4 regions of the Mycobacterium kubicae genome follow, and region 4 is predicted to be linked to each of the others. Evidence: riboswitches for the same ligand, from Rfam matches in the RefSeq annotation. Region 4 holds a riboswitch; each other region holds the start of a gene.

Region 1 (5,468 bases), 2.1 Mb from region 4:
ACCGCGCGGACTTTCGGTGCGAAGATCACCAACCCGTCAGCAGAGACCCCCGAAGGGCCGTGGCTGCGCACCGGGGACTCGGGCTTTTACTCCGACGGTGAACTGTTCATCATGGGCCGCATCAAGGACCTGCTGATTGTCTACGGGCGCAATCACTCTCCCGACGACATCGAGGCCACCATCCAAGAGATCAGCGCCGGCCGTTGCGCGGCAATCGCCATTCCGCAGGACGGGGTGGAGAAACTGGCCGCCATCGTCGAGGTCAAGCAGAAAAAAGACGAATCGGCACCAGACCTGGCGCAGCGACTGAATGCCCTCAAACGCGAGATCACCGCGGCGATCTTCGACTCCCACGGATTGAGCGTCGCCGACCTGGTTCTGGTGTCGCCCGGATCGATTCCCATCACCACGAGCGGCAAGATCAGACGGGCGCAGTCGGTCGAGATGTACCAGCAAGCGGCGTTCGCCCGGCTGGACGTGTGACGAAACCGCCTGTGGCACAAGCAGGGAGGCTTGCATCGTGACCCAAGCCAGTAAGCCGCCCCGGATACCGCTCCTGCCTGTCGGCGAAGCCAAAGCTGCTGCCGACCAAGCCGGCGTGCCCGATTACATGGCCGAGCTGAGCATCTTCCAGGTGCTGCTGAATCATCCACTGCTCGCCGGGGTCTTCAACGACCTGCTGGCCAGCATGCTCTGGCATGGGGCTCTGGACCGCAGATTGCGGGAACTGGTGATCATGCGGATCGCCTGGCTCACTGGGTGCGACTACGAGTGGACCCAGCATTGGCGCGTCGCTTCGCGCTTGGGAGTGTCGGCCGAAGATCTGCTCGGTGTGCGGGAGTGGCGCAGTTGCAACGGGTTTGGCGCCACGGAACGCGCCGTGCTGGCGGCGACCGATGACGTAGTGCGGCACGGCGCGGTGAGCGACGCCAGCTGGACCGAGTGTCAGCGGGAATTGAATTCCGACACAACGGTTCTCATCGAACTTGTCACCGCCATCGGTGCCTGGCGGATGGTCGCCTCGATCCTGCAGAGCCTTCAGGTCCCGTTGGAGGAAGGGGTGGCAAGCTGGCCTCCCGATGGCCGGTCGCCGTCACCTACCGGCTCGGCGTAGCGTCGGCGGCATGCGAACCAGGGTCGCCGAAATGCTCGGCGTTGAGTTTCCGATCTGCGCTTTCAGCCATTGCCGGGACGTGGTCGCCGCGGTGACCAACGCCGGCGGGTTCGGGGTCCTGGGCGCGACCGCGCACAGCCCGCGGCGGTTGGAGAGCGAGCTGAACTGGATCGACGAGCAGACCGGCGGTAAACCATACGGCGTCGACCTGCTCCTGCCGCCGAAGTACGTCGGCGCTGACGAAGGCGGCGTCAACGCAAAGCAGGCACAAGGTCTGCTGCCCGAAGAGCATCGCGCGTTCGTCGAAGAGTTGTTGGACCGCTACGGCGTGGCGCAGCACGCCGATCCCGACCTGGCGATCCGGGGCGGTCTCAACATCTCGCCCAAGGGTTACGAGCCACTGCTGGAAGTGGCGTTCTCGCACCGCATCCGGCTGATTGCCAGCGCGCTGGGGCCGCCGCCGGTCGACCTGGTCGAGCGAGCGCACAGCCACGACGTGCTGGTGGCGGCGCTGGCCGGGACCACGCAGCACGCGCGCCGGCATGCCGCTGCCGGCGTCGACCTGATCGTCGCGCAAGGCACCGAGGCGGGTGGGCACACCGGTGAGGTGGCGACCATGGTGCTGGTTCCCGAAGTCGTCGATGCGGTCGCGCCGACCCCTGTGCTGGCCGCCGGTGGCATCGCCCGCGGCCGCCAGATCGCTGCGGCGTTGGCTCTGGGCGCAGAAGGGGTGTGGTGCGGGTCGGTGTGGTTGACCACCGAGGAAGCCGAGACCGCGCCGGTGGTGAAAGAGAAGTTCCTGGCTGCGACATCGTCGGACACAGTGCGGTCCCGATCGATGACCGGCAAGCCGGCTCGCATGCTGCGCACGGCCTGGACCGACGAGTGGGAGCGGCCCGACACACCTAACCCGTTGGGCATGCCGCTGCAGACCGCTCTGGTCACCGATTCGCAGGTCCGGATCAACCAGGCCGCGGCTCAGCCCGGCGCCAAGGCTCGCGAACTGGCGACTTACTTCGTAGGCCAGGTGGTGGGGTCGCTGGATCGAGTGCGGCCCGCCCGCGCCGTGGTGCTGGACATGGTGGAGGAATACATCGACACCGTCAGCCGCCTCGAAGGCCTCACCGACTCCGGACTGTGATGTCGCGCACAGCCGGGTTGCCGGTGTTTGCGCTGGTCGCAGCGCCTTCGCTGGGCAGCAGCCGAGGGCGGACCTCAGGTTGCCATAAAAACCGGAAAACCCGGCGTGGTGGAGTTGACCCAGTCCAACCGGTGGTGCATCATCGGTCCGGTAAGCACCTCGATAGGTGAGGCGGCTACACGAACACAGGCCACTGACCCCGAACGTCGAAAGACGCCCCGGGTCAGGACAGCTCCTCCCGGCTTAAGGGTTGAGCCCAGGTGGCTTCCGGTTCACCGGACACGTCGTGTAGTGCCAAAGCTCTAACGAGTGGGGTGCGAATTCCGACGGAAGTCGGCAATTCTGTACTCCTTTGTGCGCGCAGAAAAGAGCGGGTCAACCGCTGCTCGCGGCCGTAGAGGAGGTGAGGGACGCATGAGTTCCAGTGACAGTCCGGCTCGATATCCGGGCTCCGTTTCGTCCCCAACCGGTCTCCGGCGCGACGTTGCACGCTGAGTCGAAACTCACCAGCAGCGATCGGATCCGAACCGATACGGGACGGGACTGAGCAGAACACAGTCCACAGAATCCTGTTTCGAAATTCTCTAGGAGGCGATCATGACCGCTGCCCTGTACGACGAAGTAGTTGCCATCGCGCCCGCTCCGAAGCTGACGGTGGTGCCGAACGTCGCGCCGACCGAGGCTGCCGTGGTCAAGAAGGTGACGCGCCGCCGCGAGGACCAGCCTTTCGGCGCCGGAGGCGACCCGCTGGTTGACGGTGCCGCTCGGCTGCTCACCGTGCCGTTGCGTCACCTGTACGCGGCGCTTTGGCGGGCCGGTGTGCTGGACGTCCAAGCTTGATAAGGGTCGATGGTTCGAATGGATAGCGAACAACCCGGGCTCCCAGGGGTTACCCGACTGCAGGACTGGCCTGCGGTCAGGTAGCCCCTGGGACTCGGCACATCATCTGGATTTGCGCAGCCCCGTAGAATTGGGCAATCGGCACTGATCCGGCCATCACCGGGGAGCCTTCGGAAGAACAGCCAGCATGGCCCAGTAGAGCCGAACGGGTGGGCCCGTCACAGCCTGACACTTGAGCGGTCACGCGCCAGCGTGGCAAGCGGGGTGGTACCGCGGCGTTCGCGCACCAGCGCAGCGTCGTCCCCGGAGCCTGGCCATAGGCACGCAGCCACAGGGGCACACGGGAGACGACGCACTTTGACCGACAATGTTGAATTGCAGGCCGACTTCAAGGCCTATCCGAAGCTGTCCGAGGGAGCCCCCGACTTCCCGGCACTCGAACAACAGGTTCTCGAGTACTGGTTCCACGACGACACCTTCCGCGCCAGCATTTCCCGTCGTGACGGCGCCGAAGAGTACGTGTTCTACGACGGGCCGCCGTTCGCCAACGGCCTGCCCCATTACGGGCACCTGCTGACCGGCTACGTCAAAGACATCGTGCCCCGCTACCGCACCATGCGCGGTTGCAAGGTGGAGCGCCGCTTCGGCTGGGACACCCACGGCCTGCCGGCCGAGCTGGAAGTCGAACGCCAACTGGGCATCACCGACAAATCGCAGATCGACGTCATGGGCATTGCCGCGTTCAACGACGCCTGCCGCGCGTCGGTGTTGCGCTACACCGACGAATGGCAGGCCTACGTGACCCGCCAGGCCCGCTGGGTCGATTTCGACAACGATTACAAGACGCTGGATCCGTCCTACATGGAGTCGGTGATCTGGGCGTTCAAGCAACTGTGGGACAAGGGCCTGGCGTACGAGGGCTACCGCGTGTTGCCGTACTGCTGGCGCGACGAAACGCCGTTGTCCAACCACGAATTGCGGATGGACGACGACGTCTACCAAAGCCGCCAGGACCCGGCCGTCACCGTCGGTTTCCAGGTGGTCGGCGGCGATTTGGCCGGCGCTTACCTGCTGATCTGGACGACCACGCCATGGACCCTGCCGTCGAACCTCGCCGTTGCGGTCAACCCCGCGATGACCTACGTCCACGTCCAGGTCGGCGACCATCGATTCGTATTGGCCGAGGCGCGACTGGCCGCCTATGCCCGCGAACTCGGCGACGAACCGGCGATCCTTGGCACCTACCGCGGCGCCGACCTGCTGGGCACCCGTTACCTGCCGCCGTTTCCTTATTTCATGGACGCGCCCAACGCTTTTCAGGTGCTGCGCGGTGACTTCGTCACCACCGAGGACGGCACCGGGATCGTGCACATGGCACCGGCCTACGGCGAGGACGACATGGCGACCACCGACACCGTCGGCATCGCGCCGGTCACACCCGTGGACTCCAAAGGCCGCTTCGACGCGACCGTTCCGGACTACCAGGGACAGCACGTCTTTGAGGCCAACCCGCACATCATCCGGGACCTGAAGAACCAGACCGGCCCGGCGGCGGCCAACGGGGCTATCCTGATCCGCCACGAAACCTACGAGCACCCTTACCCGCACTGCTGGCGATGCCGCAACCCGCTGATCTACCGGGCGGTTTCGTCGTGGTTTGTGGCAGTCACGACTTTCCGGGACCGCATGGTGGAACTCAACCAGCAGATCACCTGGTACCCCGAGCACGTCAAGGATGGGCAGTTCGGCAAGTGGCTGCAGGGCGCGCGCGACTGGTCGATCTCTCGAAATCGCTACTGGGGCACGCCGATTCCGGTGTGGAAATCCGACGACCCGGCCTACCCGCGCATCGACGTGTACGGCAGCCTGGATGAATTGGAACGCGACTTCGGTGTGCGGCCCAGCAATTTGCACCGGCCCTACATCGACGAGTTGACCCGGCCCAATCCCGACGATCCCACCGGCAACAGCACCATGCGCCGCATCCCCGACGTGCTCGATGTCTGGTTCGACTCGGGATCGATGCCATACGCACAGGTGCACTACCCGTTCAACAACCGCGACTGGTTCGACGGGCACTACCCGGGTGACTTCATCGTCGAATACATCGGCCAGACCCGCGGCTGGTTCTACACGCTGCACGTGCTGGCCACCGCGCTGTTCGACCGTCCGGCATTCAAAACGTGTGTGTCACACGGGATTGTGCTGGGCAGCGACGGGCAGAAGATGAGCAAGTCGCTGCGGAACTACCCGGACGTCACCGAGGTGTTCGACCGCGACGGCTCCGATGCCATGCGGTGGTTCTTGATGGCCTCGCCGATCCTGCGCGGTGGCAACCTGATCGTCACCGAACAGGGCATCCGTGAAGGGGTG
Region 2 (5,468 bases), 2.5 Mb from region 4:
CTGCGCGGCCACCTGGTCGGCCTGCCCGGCGGTGGCGGAGATCCACGACACATACGGCCCGGCCGCCGCGGCCATTGCCATTGCCGTCGGCCCTTGCCACGATCCAACGGTCAGGCTTTCAATCGTGGACGCGTAAGATGCTGCGGTCGAATGCAATTCGCCCGCCAGCGCGTCCCACGCTGCCGCGGCGGTCAGCAGCGGCCCAGCACCTGGACCGGTGTACATGCGCCCGGAGTTGATCTCAGGTGGCAGTGCCCCGTAGTCCATACGCGATACCCCTTATCCCCTCGAGAACCGGCCCGTCGATCGCTGGCCGGCACCACCGCATGTTCAATCGGAAATTGCGAATCCCGCCATCCGCTACATTGCGTGCTCACCCACCCGATTTGACCGTATTTTTGTCAGGTTCACGCGGTGTGATCGCAACGTAAACGATGCGTATCGATGCCATCACTGCGCTACCTCATGCACTGAGATATCGGGCTGTGAGCAAACTCGAGTAGGGCCTCGACAGCAGCGGGTCTTTGCATTTTTCGGCACATATCGACAAACCTAAAAACAACACTTTCGCAAGAACTGGCTTTGATGCACGCGCATATCGCACGAATGGCTCGCCAGGTAATGTGTCAGGTTCGCGAAATCGTGATCCGGCGCACAGTCTGCGAACGCGGCAAGCTAAGCCTCGTTCGCCACCGTGCTATGTCGAGCAGTCAAGCGTCGCCGCCTGCGGCCGGGGTGGACTGGCGCGGCAGCAGCGACTTCGCCAATTTCCGAGCCGCCGATTTGCCGAAAGGTCGCAAACCCGGTTCGCAGCAAGGCTGCGGTCTCGCGTGCGGGTGGGTACCGACGTGTTGCTGCCCATTCGTCACTGCCATAGCGATCTCCCGAAACGACGGCTGGCGGCAAGAGCGACAGCGCCGCGTGGCCATTCCACCGTCATGCCTCGTTCTTCTGACGTTAGGAACAACGTACGCAAAAAACAGGAGGAAGGTATGCGCGAGCCGCTGTAATGTGCCTGCTCACTGGCTGGACGTTTTCTGCACAGCCCGCCAGGCCGTTAACCGGCCGCAGGCGGCCTGGCGACGAAGGTCGGGCGAGCACCGTATTGCGGGACCGCGCGACCGTAGGGTTGGCTCGCCACGGTGCCCAGCGGCACGCCCGGCATGCCGGCCGCGACGGCGGGTGGCGGCGCGACCATGGGTGTTCCTCCCAACGGGGCGCCGAGCGGGCCCACCGGTGCGCTTGCCGTCCAGGACGGCGGAACCGCCAGCTTGCCGATGATGGAGGCGTTGCCCGCGCCGGCGGACACCAGGCCGCTCGCCGCCCCCGTCGAGGCAACGGGGGTAGCCACCGCGCTTTGCACACCGGCTGCGGCCCCTTGCGCGACGTCGCCGGCCACGCCGGATGCCGCCGTCGCACCGAACAGGCTGGACAGGGTGCCGACCGTGGCACCAGGGGTGAAGATACCGGTCGACGTTATGGTGTTCCAGATGTTCGCGTTGGGCCCCCACTGAGCCCAGAAATCCGCCAGCCCTGCTGGTCCCGAGCCGGTCAGCAGCAGATTTGTGACGTCGGTCAGGCCCGCCGCGCCGTTGGTGCCAGCAAGTCCCTGCAATGCGCTGGGCACCGCCGACATCAACTCCGACAGCGTGTTCTGCGGTCCCCCTGCGGCCGCTTGACTCACCGCGGCGGCCTGGGCCGTCAGTCCGCTCGGGTTTGTCGTTTGCGCTGGCTCGACGAATGGGATCAGCTGGGTGGCGGCTGCCGAGGAACCGGCATAGCCGTACATGGCGGCGGCGTCCTGCGCCCACATCTCGGCGTACTGCGCTTCGGTCGCCGCGATGGCGGGGGTGTTCTGACCCAGGAAGTTGGTGGCGATCAACGTCATCAGCTGAGCCCGGTTGGCCGCGATCACCGGCGGTGGGACCGTCGCGGCGAACGCGGCGTCGTACGCACCGACCGCGGCCTCGGCTTGGATGGCCGTTTGCTCCGCTTGCACGGCGGTTGAGCTCATCCACGTGACGTAGGGGGCTGCCGCGGCGGCCATCGACGCCGACGCGGGGCCGTACCACTCCTCACTCGTCAGCGCGGCCAGCACCGATGCGTACGACAACGCGGTGGCACGCAACTCGGCTGCCAGGCCCTTCCAGGCGGATGCGGCAGCCAGCATGGGAGCTGCGCCGGCTCCGGTGTACATGCGTGCGGAGTTGATCTCGGGCGGCAATGCGGCAAAGTCCACTGCGAAGCTCATCGGTGCCCCTCTTTCAAGCTAGCGGTAATACGTTGCGGGAGGGACCCAAACCCGTTGCCTGGGAACAGCTTTCACGCACCTTCTCACACACGTCGGCGCAGCGACGTGTGCAGATCAGTAACGAAGGTGCCGTCAGAAGGCGCGGAAGGCGCCGGGATCGGATCGAAACGAAATGGTCGATCTGGGATACGGACTATCTCCGGGACTCACTTCGCTCTCACCTCCTCGGGGCCAGGGCATACGGGGATGCCGACAAGGCGCACACAGGGATGAGTGCCCGGCAGGACAACACCGGACGCCGCACCCCTCTCGTCAGAGCTTTGGCACCGGACGGCGTATCCGGCTTGGAAAGCCGGAAGCCACTTGGGCTCAACCCTTAAGCCGGGAAGAGCTGTCCTGACCCTGGGCGTCTTTCGACGTTCGAGGTCAGTGGCCTGTATCCGAGCGGACGCCTCACCTAGCGAGGTGCATGCAGACGCCATCGTGGCACCGGAAGTGATGGGAGTCAACCCAACGCTGCAGCCCATGGCAATAGCAACCGGGTAAACAGGCGGTAACCATCGGCCGCCGCAACCCGTTGAGTGTCAGCCGGCAGCGGGGGGACGCGACATGATCGTCGGCTGGAACCCGTATCGCGGACCACTGCCGAAGCTGCGCGAATAAGGCGTTGGGGTGGGCATGCCGGGAATGCCGGGCATGGCGGCGCCCGCTTGCGGGGCGGCGGTGCCGCTCAGGATGGATTCGGGGCGCGCGACGCCGGCCTGATCGGCGACCTCGACGGTCACCGTCCAACTCTGCGGAACAGATAATCGCCCGATCAAGCTCGCCTGGTTGGCGCCGGCGCTCACTCCCCCGAGACCCGAGCGCGCGGCGGTCGCTCCGTTCCACGCGGCATCGGCGGCATCGGCGCTGGCGATCGGTGCCGAAGCCGCATCGGCTCCGCCGTTCGCCACCGCGCTGATGTCGGCCACCGCTCCGGTGACGGCCGGCAATATCTGCGCCGGAGCCGTATACCCCGCTGACACAACCCCGTTCACCAAATTGGAGTTGAGGAAAATTCCGAAGGCGTTGCCGTCGTTCCCGTCGAGGAAATTCAACAGGTCGGCCAGCACGCCCGTCTCGGGAATCGCGTCAAGTGGCGATGCCGCCGCCGGTAACGAGAGCCCTTGCAGGGTTGCCGGCACCGAGGACATGAGTTGCGGGAGTTCGGTTTTGGTCAAACTGCCCGCTGTGGTTCCAGTGATTTGGGTAACCGCTGCGGCCTGATTGGCCTGTCCCGACGGGTTGGTCGTCTGAACGGGTTCACTGAACGGTTGTAGCACCGCGGCTTCCGCCGAACTTGCGGCATAGCCGTACATCGCCGTCGCATCCTGTGCCCACATCTCGGCATATTCAGCCTCGGTCGCCGCGATCGCCGGTGTGTTGATGCCCAAGAAGTTGGTGGCCACCAACACCAGCAAGCGCGCTCGGTTGGCCGCCACCACGGCAGGGGGCACGGTCAGGGCGAACGCGGCTTCGAACGCCGCCGCCGCTGCGGCGGCCTGACCGGCAGTTTGCTCTGCCTGCAGGCCCGAGACGCTCAGCCAAGTCACATACGGTGCCACCGCAGCCGCCATCGTCGCCGACGCCGGCCCCAACCAGCCTTCACTGACCAGTGCCGAGATCACCGACTCGTATGCCGTTGCGGTGTAATGCATTTCGGCGGCGAGCTCATCCCAGGCCGTCACGGCAGCCAGCAGCGGCGCCGAGCCGGGCCCGGAATACATGCGCAGGGAGTTAATTTCGGGCGGCAGTGCACCGAAATCCATTGTCCTGCACCTCCTTCAACCAGCCGTGATGGTGGAGTCGGCTTGGGTGCCGCCTACCGGCGACACCGATTTCGCAGTACCTGCGCGAGGTCAGCCGGCGGCTGGCGGACGGCCCATGACCGTCGGTCGGAATCCGTAGCGCGGCCCATTGCCGAAGCTGTGGCCGAACATCCCCGGAGCCGGCATGCCGGGCACACCCGGGATGCCTGCCGCGGCTTGGGGCACCATCGCCGAACTCGTCCAACCGCCGCCGGGCGCCGCGGCGCCCGCGTGGTTCGCGACCGCGGTCGCCTGCGTCCACGTCTGCGGAACGGACAATCGCCCCACCACCGCCGACTGATTCGTACCGGCCGTCACTCCGCTTGCACCTAGTGAGGCGGCAGTCGTCTCGCCGAGCGGAGGCACGCCGGTGGGGCTCGCCGGTGACGCGGCCGGTATCCACGAAGGATTCCCTTCACCGGAACCCATCGGTGGCACCGCGGCACCCTCTTGGGCGCCGAGTGCGACCGCGTTGGTGTCGGCGATGGCGGCCCACACCCCTGGGGCGATCACGGCGGGGCTCACGTACCCGGCCGAGACGAACCCGTTGGTCAGCGATGAGTTCAGGAAGATGCCGTAGGGATTGCCGTCATTCCCGTCAAGGAAGTTCAAGATGTCGGCGAGCAGGCCCGATCCTGGGATGGCATCCAAGGGCGAGGCCGCTGCCGGCGACGCGAGTCCTTGCAGGCTGCCCGGTACCGCAGACATGAGTTGCGGCAGTTCGCTCTGGGTGAGGCTGCCACCGGCGCTGCCGGCGGCCTGGGTGACCGCGGTCGCTTGGTTGGCCTGCCCGCTCGGATTTGTCGTCTGCGCCGGCTCAGCGAAAGGTGTCAGTGTCGAGGCGGCGGCCGAACCGGTGGCGTAGCCATACATCGCCGCGGCGTCCTGCGCCCACATTTCACCGTATGCGGCCTCGGTGGCCGCGATCGCGGGCGTGTTCTGACCGAGCAGGTTGGTCGCGACCAGGGCCGTCAACCGGGTGCGGTTTTCGGCCACCACAGGTGGTGGCACCGTCATGGCGTACGCCGACTCGTAGGCGCCCGCCGCGGCGGCCGCCTGGCGGGCGGTCTGTTCGGCCTGCATCCCGGTCAGGGTCATCCAGGTCAGGTAAGGGGCTAGGGCGGCCACCATCGATTCCGACGCCGGCCCCAACCACTCGTCTCCGGTCAGCGCCGAGATCACCGTGTCGTAGGCGGCGGCTGTGGAACGTAGCTCCGCAGCCAGGGCGTCCCAGGCGGTCACCGCCGCCAACAGCGGTGCCGAACCCGGTCCGGAGTACATGCGTAGGGAGTTGATTTCGGGAGGAAGCGCTCCGTAGTCCATCGCCGGCACCCCCTAACCGGCCGTGTTCACCGGGGCGGCGTCTGCGG
Region 3 (5,468 bases), 2.8 Mb from region 4:
TTTAACCACTGTGGCTGTGACGCAGCTGTGAAGCGCGTCACCGCCGGCTGAAGGCTAGTGTCGCCCGGGGCCGTCGGGCCCACCCGGACCGCCGGGACCACCCGGGCCACCGGGCCCCCCTGGCCCGCCGGGGCCCCCCGGTCCTCCCGGGCCGTTCGCGGCCGGGAGCACCCAGACACACTCGTTCAAGTCCACGCTCCAGGCCCAGCCGGGAGCGCAATCGTCGTCGGCACGGCTGATAGCCGGTGCGGCGATTCCGCTCATCGGAAGGACCGCTGAAATAACGCCGAGCGCAGCCAGTAAGCCGCGCAGTCGCAGACGCTTCATTGCAACCTCACCCAGTCATCGTCCGCCGATCAGGTGAGTTCGATTGTGCTCCCGATCTGGCCGCTCGGGGGCAATTCGACGGGGTTTAATACCGGCCGAAAGCCAGCGCCACGTTGTGCCCGCCGAATCCGAACGAGTTGTTGATCGCGTAGTTGTACTCGCCCGGTCGCGGCTTACCCGCCACCACGTCCAGATCGATCTCCGGGTCCAGGTTCTCCAGGTTCAGCGTGGGCGGAACGACCTGGTCGCGCAGCGCAAGCACGGTGAGGATGGATTCCACGGCCCCGACCGCGCCCACCGAGTGCCCCAGCGCCGCCTTCGGGGCGTACACCGCCGGCTTGTTGCTGCCCAGCGCGTTGTTGATGGCCCTACCCTCGGCGACGTCACCAATCGAGGTGCCGGTGGCGTGGGCGTTGACGTGGTCGATGTCGCCCGGCGTGAGGTCAGCAAGCTGAATCGCCCGGCTCATCGCATGTCCAGCACGTTCCCCGTTGGGGTCAGGCGCCACCATGTGATAGCCGTCGGACGTGACGCTGGCGCCCATCAGGCGGGCCAGAATATTGGCCCCGCGCGCCTTGGCGTGCTCCTCGGTCTCGATGACCATCAATGCACCCGCTTCACCGAACACGAAACCGGTCCGGTCCCGGTCGAACGGGCGGCAGGCGCCCACGGGGTCGTCGTTCTTGGTCGACATCACGATGCGCATCTGGGCGAACGCGGCAATTGGAACGGCCTCGATCTTCGTTTCGACCCCACCGCAGATCGCGATGTCAGCCTCACCGAAGACGATGTTGCGCCACGCCTGAGCGATGCCCTCTGAACCGGACGCACACGCCGAGACGAAGGTGTTGACGCCAGCCTTGGCGCGCCGCTCCAGGCCCACGGCAGCCGCAGCCCCGTCCGGCATGTACTTCTGCACCGCGAACGGCGAAACCGCTTCGATTCCGCGAGCCCGCATGTCGTCGTAGCTGAACACCATCTCCTCGGCGGAACCCAATCCGGTGCCGACCGACACCATCAGGCGGTTGCTGTCCACCTCCGGCGAACCGGCGTTCTCCCACACCCGGCGCGTCAGAACCGTGGACATCCGCTGCAGGTAACCCATCCGGCGCAGCTCGGCACGCGTCAACTGGCTGTCGAATTCCTCCAACAAGTGACCACCAATGCGAACCGGCAGGTCGAACTGCTCGACGAACGGATCGTCCAGGACGCGAATACCACTTTGGGAGTCGAGCAACATCTTCCACGTGGTTTCCATGTCCGGCGCCAGCGCAGTCGTCATGGCCATCCCAGTCACGACCACATTCGGAAATGCTTTTCCGGTAACCATTTCTGTCATGGGTCTAGCCATATCCCTTTCGTTCTCACATCAGTGGGCGCGCACACGGCTCCCGTCCCATGAGGCGCAAATTCTTAGTTGTCTGCGGTCAATCGACAGCTGCGAGGGAAGGTCGTGAGGACGAGTGTCGGGCTGCGCGGCGCTGCCACATCGCCTCGGCTGTTAATAGAACCTTAAGAAGCATACCTTCAAACGGGACCAGAACCGATGCAGCGGCCAGACAACGGCCACGTCGTGCCACCGGAGCCAGGCGTTTCAGCGCTCACGAAGGCGGCCACCGAATCTGCGCACGGGGTCGTTCTTCCGGCATTGTTGGAGCGACGCCGCCGGTCGATCAATGCCTGTTCGCGGTGGCCATGGAGGCCTACCTGCACGGCACCTCGACCCGTAAGGTCGACGAACTGGTCAAAGCGTTGAGAGCTGATGCGGGGATATCCAAAAGCGAGGTATCGCGGATCTGTGCCGACCTGGACACCGAAGTCGCGCGTTTCGCGACCGACCTCTCAGTGATCAGCGGTTCCCGTATGTGTTCCTCGACGCCACCTACTGCAAGGCCCGAGTCAATCACCGGGTGGTGTCCCAGGCGGTGGTGATCGCCACCGGGGTTGCTGCTGACGGCCGCCGCGAGGAGCTGGACTTTCGAGGTCGGCGACAGCGAGGACGGCGCCTTCTGGACGGCGTTTTCTGCGGTCGCTGAAGTCATGCGCCTGTCCGGGGTGCAGTTGGTGATCTCTGATGCCCACTGGTTTGCGCGCCGCGACGAGGCTGTGCTGCTCGGGCGGCGTGGCCAAGATGCTGTGTGCATTTCCTGCGCAACGTGCTGGCACAGGTGCCCAAGGGCTCCGCGGAGATGGTCGCCGCGGCGGTCCGCACCAACTTCGCCCAACCCGCCGCCGAACAAGTCCGCGAGCAACTTGACACCATCGCCGGCATGCTCGGACGCCAGCTACCCAAGGTCGAAACAATGCTGCGCGGGGCGGCCGACGACATCACCGCGTTCGCGAATTTCCCTGTGCCGCACTGGAAAAGGTTTGGTCGACCAATCCATTGGAGCGGTTGAATAAAGAGGTCATGCGTCGAACCAACGTCGTCGGGGTGTTCCCAACCCGGCCGCCCTGCTCCGACTCGCCGGCTCGGTCCTCGTCGAAGCCCATGACGAATGGCAGGTCGCCGACAAACGCTATCTCTCCGAAACCACCCTTGCCCTGCTCAACCGCGCCAATGACCAACCCGACCAACACGTTGTGGTCCCAGCCGCACTGACGGCATAGTTGAAACGCAGAGCCCCACGAATCGCCGGCCCGACTTACACCACTGCGCGGGACGCAACCTGATTTTGGGTCGGCCGCACTGCTACCAATAAATTCGCAAGTGCCCGCGGTCATAAGTCCGTTTTCAGCCTGCTGCAGAAAATGTCCTGGACCATCGCCGCCGGGCACGGCCAGCAAGCAGCGACCGACCGCCATCGTCACGCGGATTGAACGCACCAGCCCGCCTTCGCCGACACCAGATCGCCCTCGGCCGATTGACCCTGATCACTGTCGAAGCAATCGTGGCCACACCGGCCAGTAAAGGCCGCATAGGGAAACTGTCAGCCCCACTCCTCATGCCTCACGACGGTCACCGTGTCGCGGGCGCGCTTAGCTCAGGTACCAAGGGTGTTTCGCGGGCGGATGGGACTGCCCCCGATTTTGTAGATCTCGCTGCCGAGTTGACTGGCGTCGCCTTCGAGTGCCAGGATTAACTCCGCATGCACCTCGCTAGGTGAGGCGTCTGCACGGACATAGGCCACTGACCTTAAACGTCGAAAGACGCCCAGGGTCAGGACAGCTCTTCCCGGCTTAAGGGTTGAGCCCAAGTGGCTTCCGGGACAACCGGATACGCCGTGTAGTGCCAAAGCTCTGACGAGAGGGGTGCCGCGGCTGGTTAATCAGCCAGGTCGCCTCATCCCATTGTGCACCGTGTCGGCACCCCCGTGTGCCCTGGCCGTGAGGAGGTGAGAGCGAGATAAGTCCCGGTGATAGTCCCTATCCGAGTCCGATGACCGTTTCGTTCAGATCCGGCCCCGGCATCCTTCCCATCATTTGAATCGGCTTGCGCCGCTTCGGTTAAAACCAACGCACGCCTTCGTTTGGTAAGTGCGCGTCCTTTTGGCGTGCTTCGACATGACTACAGCCGCAGCTTCAGTCTGCTTTCCGGAAGGAGAAATCCGATGACTTTTGTGACCACACAGCCAGAAATGCTGGCTGCAGCAGCCAACAATTTGCACTGTATCGGCTCGGCCCTAGCCGCCCAGAACACCGCAGCGGCGCTGCCGACTACACGCGTCATTCCTGCTGCCGCCGACGAGGTATCCGCTCTGACTGCAACACAATTCAGCGCCCACGCCGCGAATTATCAGGCGGTCAGCGCCCAGGCCACCGCGGTTCATGACCTGTTCGTGCGCATCTTGGGTGCCGGTGCCGGTTCATACGCGACCACCGAGGCGGCCAACACCGTCGCGACCGGCTAAAGGAGTGGGTAGCAATGACTGTGATGATGGATTTCGGCGCGCTACCGCCGGAGATCAACTCCGCCAAAATGTACGCCGGCCCAGGACCGGCGTCGATGCTGAGCGCGGCAGCAGCCTGGAACGGGCTGGCAGCCGAGTTGCGTTCGCACGCTGCGTCTTACGGATCGGTCATCTCGGATCTGACCAGCGAAGGCTGGCGCGGTCCGGGATCGACGGCCATGGCCGCTGCCGCTGCGCCATATGTAGCGTGGATGAACACGACTGCTGCACAGGCTGAGCAGACCGCAAACCAGGCAACGGCCGCCGCAGTGGCCTACGAGACTGCGTTTGCGATGACGGTGCCCCCGCCGGTGATCGCGGCCAACCGTGCGCAGCTGGCGTCGCTGGTCGCGACGAACGTGCTCGGGCAGAACACCCCGGCGATCGCGGCCACCGAGGCCCACTACAGCGGGATGTGGGCACAAGACGCCGCCGTCATGTATGGCTATGCCGCGCAGTCGGCAGCAGCCACCAAGGTGCCGTCGTTCACCGTGCCGACGCAGAACACCGACCCCGGTGCGCTGCCCATGCAGGCCGCTGCGGTCAACCAGGCCACCGGCACGACAGTCGGTGCCGCTAGCACGCAGACAGCGTTGTCACAGTTGACGTCTGCGGTGCCGGGCGCGCTCCAGCAGCTTGGATCGCCGACTGCATCGTCCACGTCAGGGCTTTCCGCAATCCTGGGCCAGCTGACCGGGTCTGGATCCGGGAGCTCTGGGTTCGACTGGTGGAATGAATTTGGACCCAACGCGAATATCTGGAACACCATCTTCTCGTCCGGGTTCTACATGCCCAGCAACACGGTGGGTGCCTTCACGAGCTTGCTAGGTGCCGGTGCGGCCGGGGACGCAGCTGGGAACGCGATGGGAGAGGCTGTGACGGCCGGCCCACTCGGAGGCCTCGTGGGTCTGGCGAACCTGGGTTCCGGTGGCGGCGCATCTGCCGCCCTGGGTCAGGCCCCGTCGATTGGGTCATTGTCGGTGCCGTCCAGCTGGACCGCGGCCGCCCCACCGGCAAGCCCTCTCGCATCGGTCTTGGGGGCCACCCCGCTCAGCCCCCCTCCAGCGGTCGGGACCGGCATGCCCGGCTACGCACCGGCGGCTATGGCCGGGCGCGCGACAACCGGTGCCACCACTGCAGATACCCGGTTCTTAATCCGCCCGCTCATGGTGCCTCACTGGCCCGCCGCTGGGTAACGGGGAAAGACCGCCAATTCATTCAGGCTGCCAACCGTGCTGACCAGCACAGTAC
Region 4 (5,468 bases):
TACTGGCGGCGCGCGCCAAGCGCTATTTCGCGAAAACCACGGTGGGCCACGTGCGATTCGCCACCTTCGTCATCGGCTCGCTGGGGGCCATCGCGTCCGCCGCGGCTGCGATCATCTTCACCACCGACGCCAGCCGGGACCGAATCTACTTCGGCACCGATACCCGCGCGCAGGCATTGCTGGTCGGCGCGGCCGCCTCGGCGTTGCTCGTCCGCGACTGGTCGGCGCTGAACCGGGGCTGGTGCCTGGTGCGCAGCCGCTGGGGTCGGCGAATCATGCGGATATTGCCGGTGCTCGGTCTGGTTGTGCTGGCCGCGATCACCCACTTCGCCAGTGGGAGCGCCGGCGAATTCCGTCACGGCTTGTTGATCGTGGTGGCACTCGCCGCTGCTCTGGTGGTCGCACCGGTGGCGTTGGAGCAGCGCGGACTGGTGGCGCGCATCCTGGCGTGGCGTCCGCTGGTCGGTCTGGGCGCGATTTCCTACGGCGTCTACCTGTGGCATTGGCCGATCTTCTTGATGCTCAACGGTGAACGAACCGGATGGTCGGGACTGCAACTCTTCGCCGTGCGGTGTGCCGCGACGGTGGCGGCCGCCGGCGCCTCATGGTGGTTGATCGAGCAGCCCATTCGGCGTTGGCGACCCGAGCGAGTTCCGCTGTTGCCGCTCGCGGCGGCCACCGTCGCATCCGCTGCGGCTGCGACGATCCTCGTCGTCCCGGTCGCCACCGGACCCGCGCTACGCGAGGTCGGGCTCCCGCCGGGGGTTTCTGCGGTCGCGGCGGTGTCGCCGTCACCTCCGCAGACCGGTCAGCCGGTGCCTGCTCCGGGACCGCGAGACCCCAACCGGCCGTTCACCGTTTCGGTGTTCGGCGATTCGATCGGGTGGACCATGATGCATTACCTGCCCGCGACGCCGGGGTTCAAATTCATCGACCACACCGTCATCGGCTGCAGCCTGGTGCGCGGCACCCCGTATCGCTACATCGGGCAGACGCTGGAGCAGCGAGCCGAATGCGACACCTGGCCGGGCCGGTGGACGACGCAGATCAATCAAGACCGGCCGGACGTGGCGTTGTTGGTCATCGGTCGCTGGGAGACGGTGGACCGCGTCAACGAGGGCAAATGGACCCACATCGGTGACCCCACCTTCGATGCGTATCTCAACTTCGAACTGCAGCGGGCGTTGAACATCGTCGGCTCGACTGGAGTGCGAGTGATGGTTGCCACCGTCCCTTATAGCCGCGGCGGCGAGAAGGCGGACGGTCGTCTCTATCCGGAGGACCAGCCCGATCGGGTCAACCAGTGGAACACCATGCTGCGCAACGCAGTTAGCCAACGACCCAACGTCGGGATCGTGGACCTGAACAAGAAGCTGTGCCCGGACGGGGTTTACACCGCCAAGGTGGACGGCATCAAGGTGCGCAGCGACGGGGTCCACCTCACCCCCGAAGGGGTGAAGTGGCTCATCCCGTGGCTGGAAGAGTCGGTCAGATAGCTACTTGCTTGCCCAACAGCTGATTTCCATGCTGTCGGTCGCGCGGACGGGCAAGTTGAAGCTGACGTATCCGTTGTCGGGGTTACGGACGTGGTCGAGGTAGGTCCCGGCGTCGGCGGCCTCGGTGTTGTCGGCGATCACCAGCGCTCCAGGTGACAACCGCGGTTCCAGCAGCTTGATCACCGGCAGATAGAGGTCCTTCCACCCGTCGAGCAGGACGAAGTTGACCGGATCGTCCAGTTCGGTCAGCGTGGACAGCGCGTCTCCCTCCAATATCGTGATGACGTCGTCCAGGCCGGTTTCGGCGAAGGTGTCTTTCGCGGCGGCGATTTTGGTGTCGCTGAGCTCGGTGGTGATCACCCGGCCGGTGCCGTTGTCGCGCACCGCGGACGCCAGGTGTAGTGCGGAGATGCCGAAGGACATGCCGAATTCCACGACGGTCTGCGGACGGGTAGCGCGCACCAGCGCGTAGAGCAGTTGGCCCGCTTCCGGGGTCACCGGGATGTAGAACTCGCTCATCGCCTCGGTGCGCTCCTGCGCGGTCATGGGCCGCGCGAAATCCCCGCGCCTGTCCTGCAACAGCGACATCTGATCTTTCGCGGCGGCATACATCCGGTCGAGCGTCGAGGCGACCCGTGGGTCCTGCAAAGTAGTGGCCATGCGTTCGAGGGTAGGCCGTGGCGCGACCCGTTTGACGAGTCGAGGGTTCGGTGCGACCATGGGACCCGCAAGACACCTCGGTAGGTGAGGCGTCTGCATGGACACAGGCCACTGACCCCGAACGTCGAGAGACGCCCCGGGTCAGGACAGCTCTTCCCGGCCTAAGGGTTGAGCCCAAGTGGCTTCCGAAGCATTCGGATACGCCGTGCAGTGCCGAAGCTCCGACGAGAGGGGTGTGTTCGACGCTCTGCCGTCGAAGGTTCGCGCCTCTTTCGTGTTGGTGAAACTGTGATGACACCCGCGTGTGTCCTGGCTGCGAGGAGGTGAGGGCGAGATATGAGTCCCAGCGATAGTCCCTATCCCGAATCCATCTTGTCCCGATCCGGCTCCGGCATTCGCTTCGCCGCCTGAGTGTGACGGCTTGGCCGTCCAGCGGCTGAATGACGCGCGCCGATCGGGCTGCCAGCAGGAGCACGCCATGATCATGACCGTCAACCATGTTGCGCCGCCGCGCATTTTCCGGACTTCTGCGGCGAGAACAGCGCTGCGGCGGGTGACCGAACAGTTCCGCGCCGCCCTGAACATGAGCGCCGAAGAACGGGCCAACGCGTACGTGACGCGGATGCCCGTATCGGTAATCGGCACTTGAGCAGGCCGGCATCACCAGGCGCGAGGCGGCGGGTGCCCACCCGCGGCCAACTCTCGTTCGGATTCACTCTTTTGGCCAGAACCCGTTGCGACAGCGAGAGATCGGCCTGGCGTAGCTCTGGCCGCGTGTTAGGGCACCAACACGATTTTGCCGTGCGTATGCCGCTGCTCGAGCACTTCATAAGCGTCAGCGACGCGGTCAAGGGGGAAGGTGGCGGCGATGTCGAAATCGACCGCGCCGGTGGCGATCAACCCGGCGATCTCGCTGAGCACCTCGGGGGTCGACGCATCGACGCTGCCCTCGGTCTTGGCGCCGACTTCACCTGCCTTTTGGAACGCGATGATGGTCTCGATACGCTCCGGCGCCACGCCCAAGTCGACCGCCAGCTGCACGTAGTCGGGTCCGAACAAGTCGATGAATGCATCGATCCCGTCGGGCGCGGCGTCGCGTAACCGCTGCGCCAAACCGTCCCCGTAGACGATGGGCGTAACACCGTGGGCGCGCAGCCACTCAGCGTTGCCGGGCCCGGCGATGCCCAGGACCCGTACGTCGCGGTGCACCAGCAGCTGCACCACCAGAGTGCCCACCCCGCCCGCAGCGGCCGAGACGGCGACCGTCTCACCCGGTTGCGGTGCGACGGCACGCACCGCCGCGTACGCCGTAGCGCCGACCACATACAGCGAACCCGCCACCTCCCAACTCAACTCGGGCGGTTTACGGATCAACTGCGTCACCGGGACGGCAGTGTGGGTGGCGTGGCTGGACCGGCGCAAGCTGAACCCCAACACCTCGTCGCCGACGGCGAACTCGCTGACCTCGGGTCCAACGGTGGTCACGATCCCGGCCAGGTCACTACCCTCCCCGGAGGGGAAGGTCGCGGGGAACATCTCGTGCATTGCTCCGAGCCGGATTGCGGCCTCGCCGGGATTGATGCCGGCGGCCCGAACCTCGACGACCACCTCGCCCGGTGCGGGCGTCGGCATGTCGATGTTCGTCACGTACAGCACATCTCGTCCACCGTAACGGTCGAAACGCACGGCGCGGGCGGTCTCGGCGGTCATCTCCCAACCCCCTCGATCAGTCCGAGCAATTGCAAGTCCGCGACGTACTTGTCGATCAGCGCGGGCGACAAATGCGGAATGTGTTGATCTGGACCGATCTTGGCCGCCTGGACCGCCTCGCGGAAGACGTCGGTGGGAGCGGGCGCGCCGCGCAGCGGCCGCTCCGGCTGACGGTAGGCCTCCAACAGCGGTAACACCGAGTACTGACGCTGCTTGTCGGGCAAGGCACGAAGCGCTGTCTCGAAACGGCCACGCCATTGGTCGTAGTCGTCGATGCGGCGGATGTCGTGGCCGGCGGCGATCAGCCAGTCGACGAACACGTCCAGTGAGACACCGTCGTCGTGCGGGTTCATGACGTCGAACGAGCGGTACATTCCAGCTTCGGCTGAGTCTTCGCCCAGTGTGGTGACCGATTCGGCGACGAAGTCGGCGGGCAGGCCATCGTAATGCGCCCGAGCGCGCCGCCCTGGATCGTCGGACTGGTAGAAAGACCACGGCGCAATACCGGTGACCAGCAGGCTGAAGATCAGGCGGGTGAACATATCCGGGACATTGAGCTGTCCCGCGAACTGGCTGTGGGCCAGGATCATGTCGGAACGGAACACCGCGACGGGTAGGCCGCACAGATCGTGTGCTTCACGCAGCAATACCTCGCCGGCCCACTTGCTGTTGGCGTACCCGTTGGCGTAACTGGAATCGACGGGCCGCACCGCGCTGATTTCCCGGATGTCCCCGTCCTCGTCGAATTCGCCTGCGGGCACAGGCATCGCCACCGCGACGGTCGACAGGTAGGTGACGGGCTTGATGCGCGCGGTGATCGCCAGTCGGATCAACTCGGCCGTGCCCACCACATTGGGCCCGAACAGCTGGTCGTAGGGCAGGACGTGGTTGACCAGCGCGGCCGGGTGGACGATCATGTCCACGGTCTGCGCCAGCCTCTCCCAGGTAGCTTGATCCAGACCGAGATTCGGCTCACCGATGTCGCCGGGGATGACCTCGAGGTGATGGGCGGCCAATTCCTCGAACCGCTGCACCAACTGCAAGTCGCCGCTGCCGAAGACATCGGCCAACCGGGCACGGGCCGCTTCGGTGTCGTTGCCGCGCACGACGGCGATCAACTTCCCGCCACGCTCGGACAGCCGTTGCAGCCACTCCAAGGTGAGGAACCGGCCGAGATACCCGTTGGCCCCGGTCAACAGCACGGTGTGTGGAGAACCGGCTGCTCGGGGCAGCGTGGGCGCTTGGGCCAATGTCGCGGGGTCGATGAATTTGGTTAAGGTGAGCTCCGCCGCGCGCACCTGCGTCGCGCCCTTCCCGTGCACCGACGCGAAGGTAGGCCGCTTGGAGACGGATTGCTGTTCGCCTGCAACGTAATCGGCCAATGACTGAAGATCAGTGGTAGGACCGATGATCAGGCCTACCGGCACCTCCACATCGAAAATGTCCTGCAGAAGATTCGAAAAGGTCAACGCCGACAGGGAGTCACCACCGAGATCCATGAAGTGTGCATCCGGCGCCGGCGGGCCACTCACCAGTCCCAACAAGGCCTCCGCGGCGCGGGTCAACGTGTCGATCACCGGGCGGTCGGCCGCACCTTCGCGC

The links. Region 4 has a riboswitch for magnesium ahead of I2456_RS01775 (hypothetical protein). Riboswitches for the same ligand answer to the same signal wherever they lie in the genome.
Region 1: another riboswitch for magnesium. It lies ahead of I2456_RS11575 (Rv1535 family protein); the one in region 4 lies ahead of I2456_RS01775 (hypothetical protein).
Region 2: another riboswitch for magnesium. It lies ahead of I2456_RS13255 (PPE family protein); the one in region 4 lies ahead of I2456_RS01775 (hypothetical protein).
Region 3: another riboswitch for magnesium. It lies ahead of I2456_RS16420 (PE family protein); the one in region 4 lies ahead of I2456_RS01775 (hypothetical protein).

Annotation. Positions count from the first base shown of each region.
Region 1 covers NZ_CP065047.1:2,436,197-2,441,664, forward strand. Annotated here, with positions in the region: gene I2456_RS11560 (AMP-binding protein) at 1-483, shown strand, start outside; gene I2456_RS11565 (carboxymuconolactone decarboxylase family protein) at 521-1,114, shown strand; gene I2456_RS11570 (NAD(P)H-dependent flavin oxidoreductase) at 1,125-2,255, shown strand; M-box (ykoK) riboswitch at 2,407-2,576, shown strand; gene I2456_RS11575 (Rv1535 family protein) at 2,853-3,095, shown strand; gene ileS (isoleucine--tRNA ligase) at 3,453-5,468, shown strand, end outside.
Region 2 covers NZ_CP065047.1:2,843,396-2,848,863, reverse strand. Annotated here, with positions in the region: gene I2456_RS13260 (PPE family protein) at 1-267, opposite strand, end outside; gene I2456_RS13255 (PPE family protein) at 1,058-2,251, opposite strand; M-box (ykoK) riboswitch at 2,549-2,723, opposite strand; gene I2456_RS13250 (PPE family protein) at 2,836-4,059, opposite strand; gene I2456_RS13245 (PPE family protein) at 4,150-5,421, opposite strand.
Region 3 covers NZ_CP065047.1:3,478,626-3,484,093, forward strand. Annotated here, with positions in the region: gene kasB (3-oxoacyl-ACP synthase KasB) at 413-1,666, opposite strand; partial or broken gene I2456_RS16415 (IS256 family transposase) at 1,938-2,937, shown strand; M-box (ykoK) riboswitch at 3,416-3,586, shown strand; gene I2456_RS16420 (PE family protein) at 3,879-4,178, shown strand; gene I2456_RS16425 (PPE family protein) at 4,193-5,413, shown strand.
Region 4 covers NZ_CP065047.1:366,710-372,177, forward strand. Annotated here, with positions in the region: gene I2456_RS01765 (acyltransferase family protein) at 1-1,496, shown strand, start outside; gene I2456_RS01770 (O-methyltransferase) at 1,497-2,156, opposite strand; M-box (ykoK) riboswitch at 2,226-2,396, shown strand; gene I2456_RS01775 (hypothetical protein) at 2,578-2,805, shown strand; gene I2456_RS01780 (NADP-dependent oxidoreductase) at 2,934-3,866, opposite strand; gene car (carboxylic acid reductase) at 3,863-5,468, opposite strand, start outside.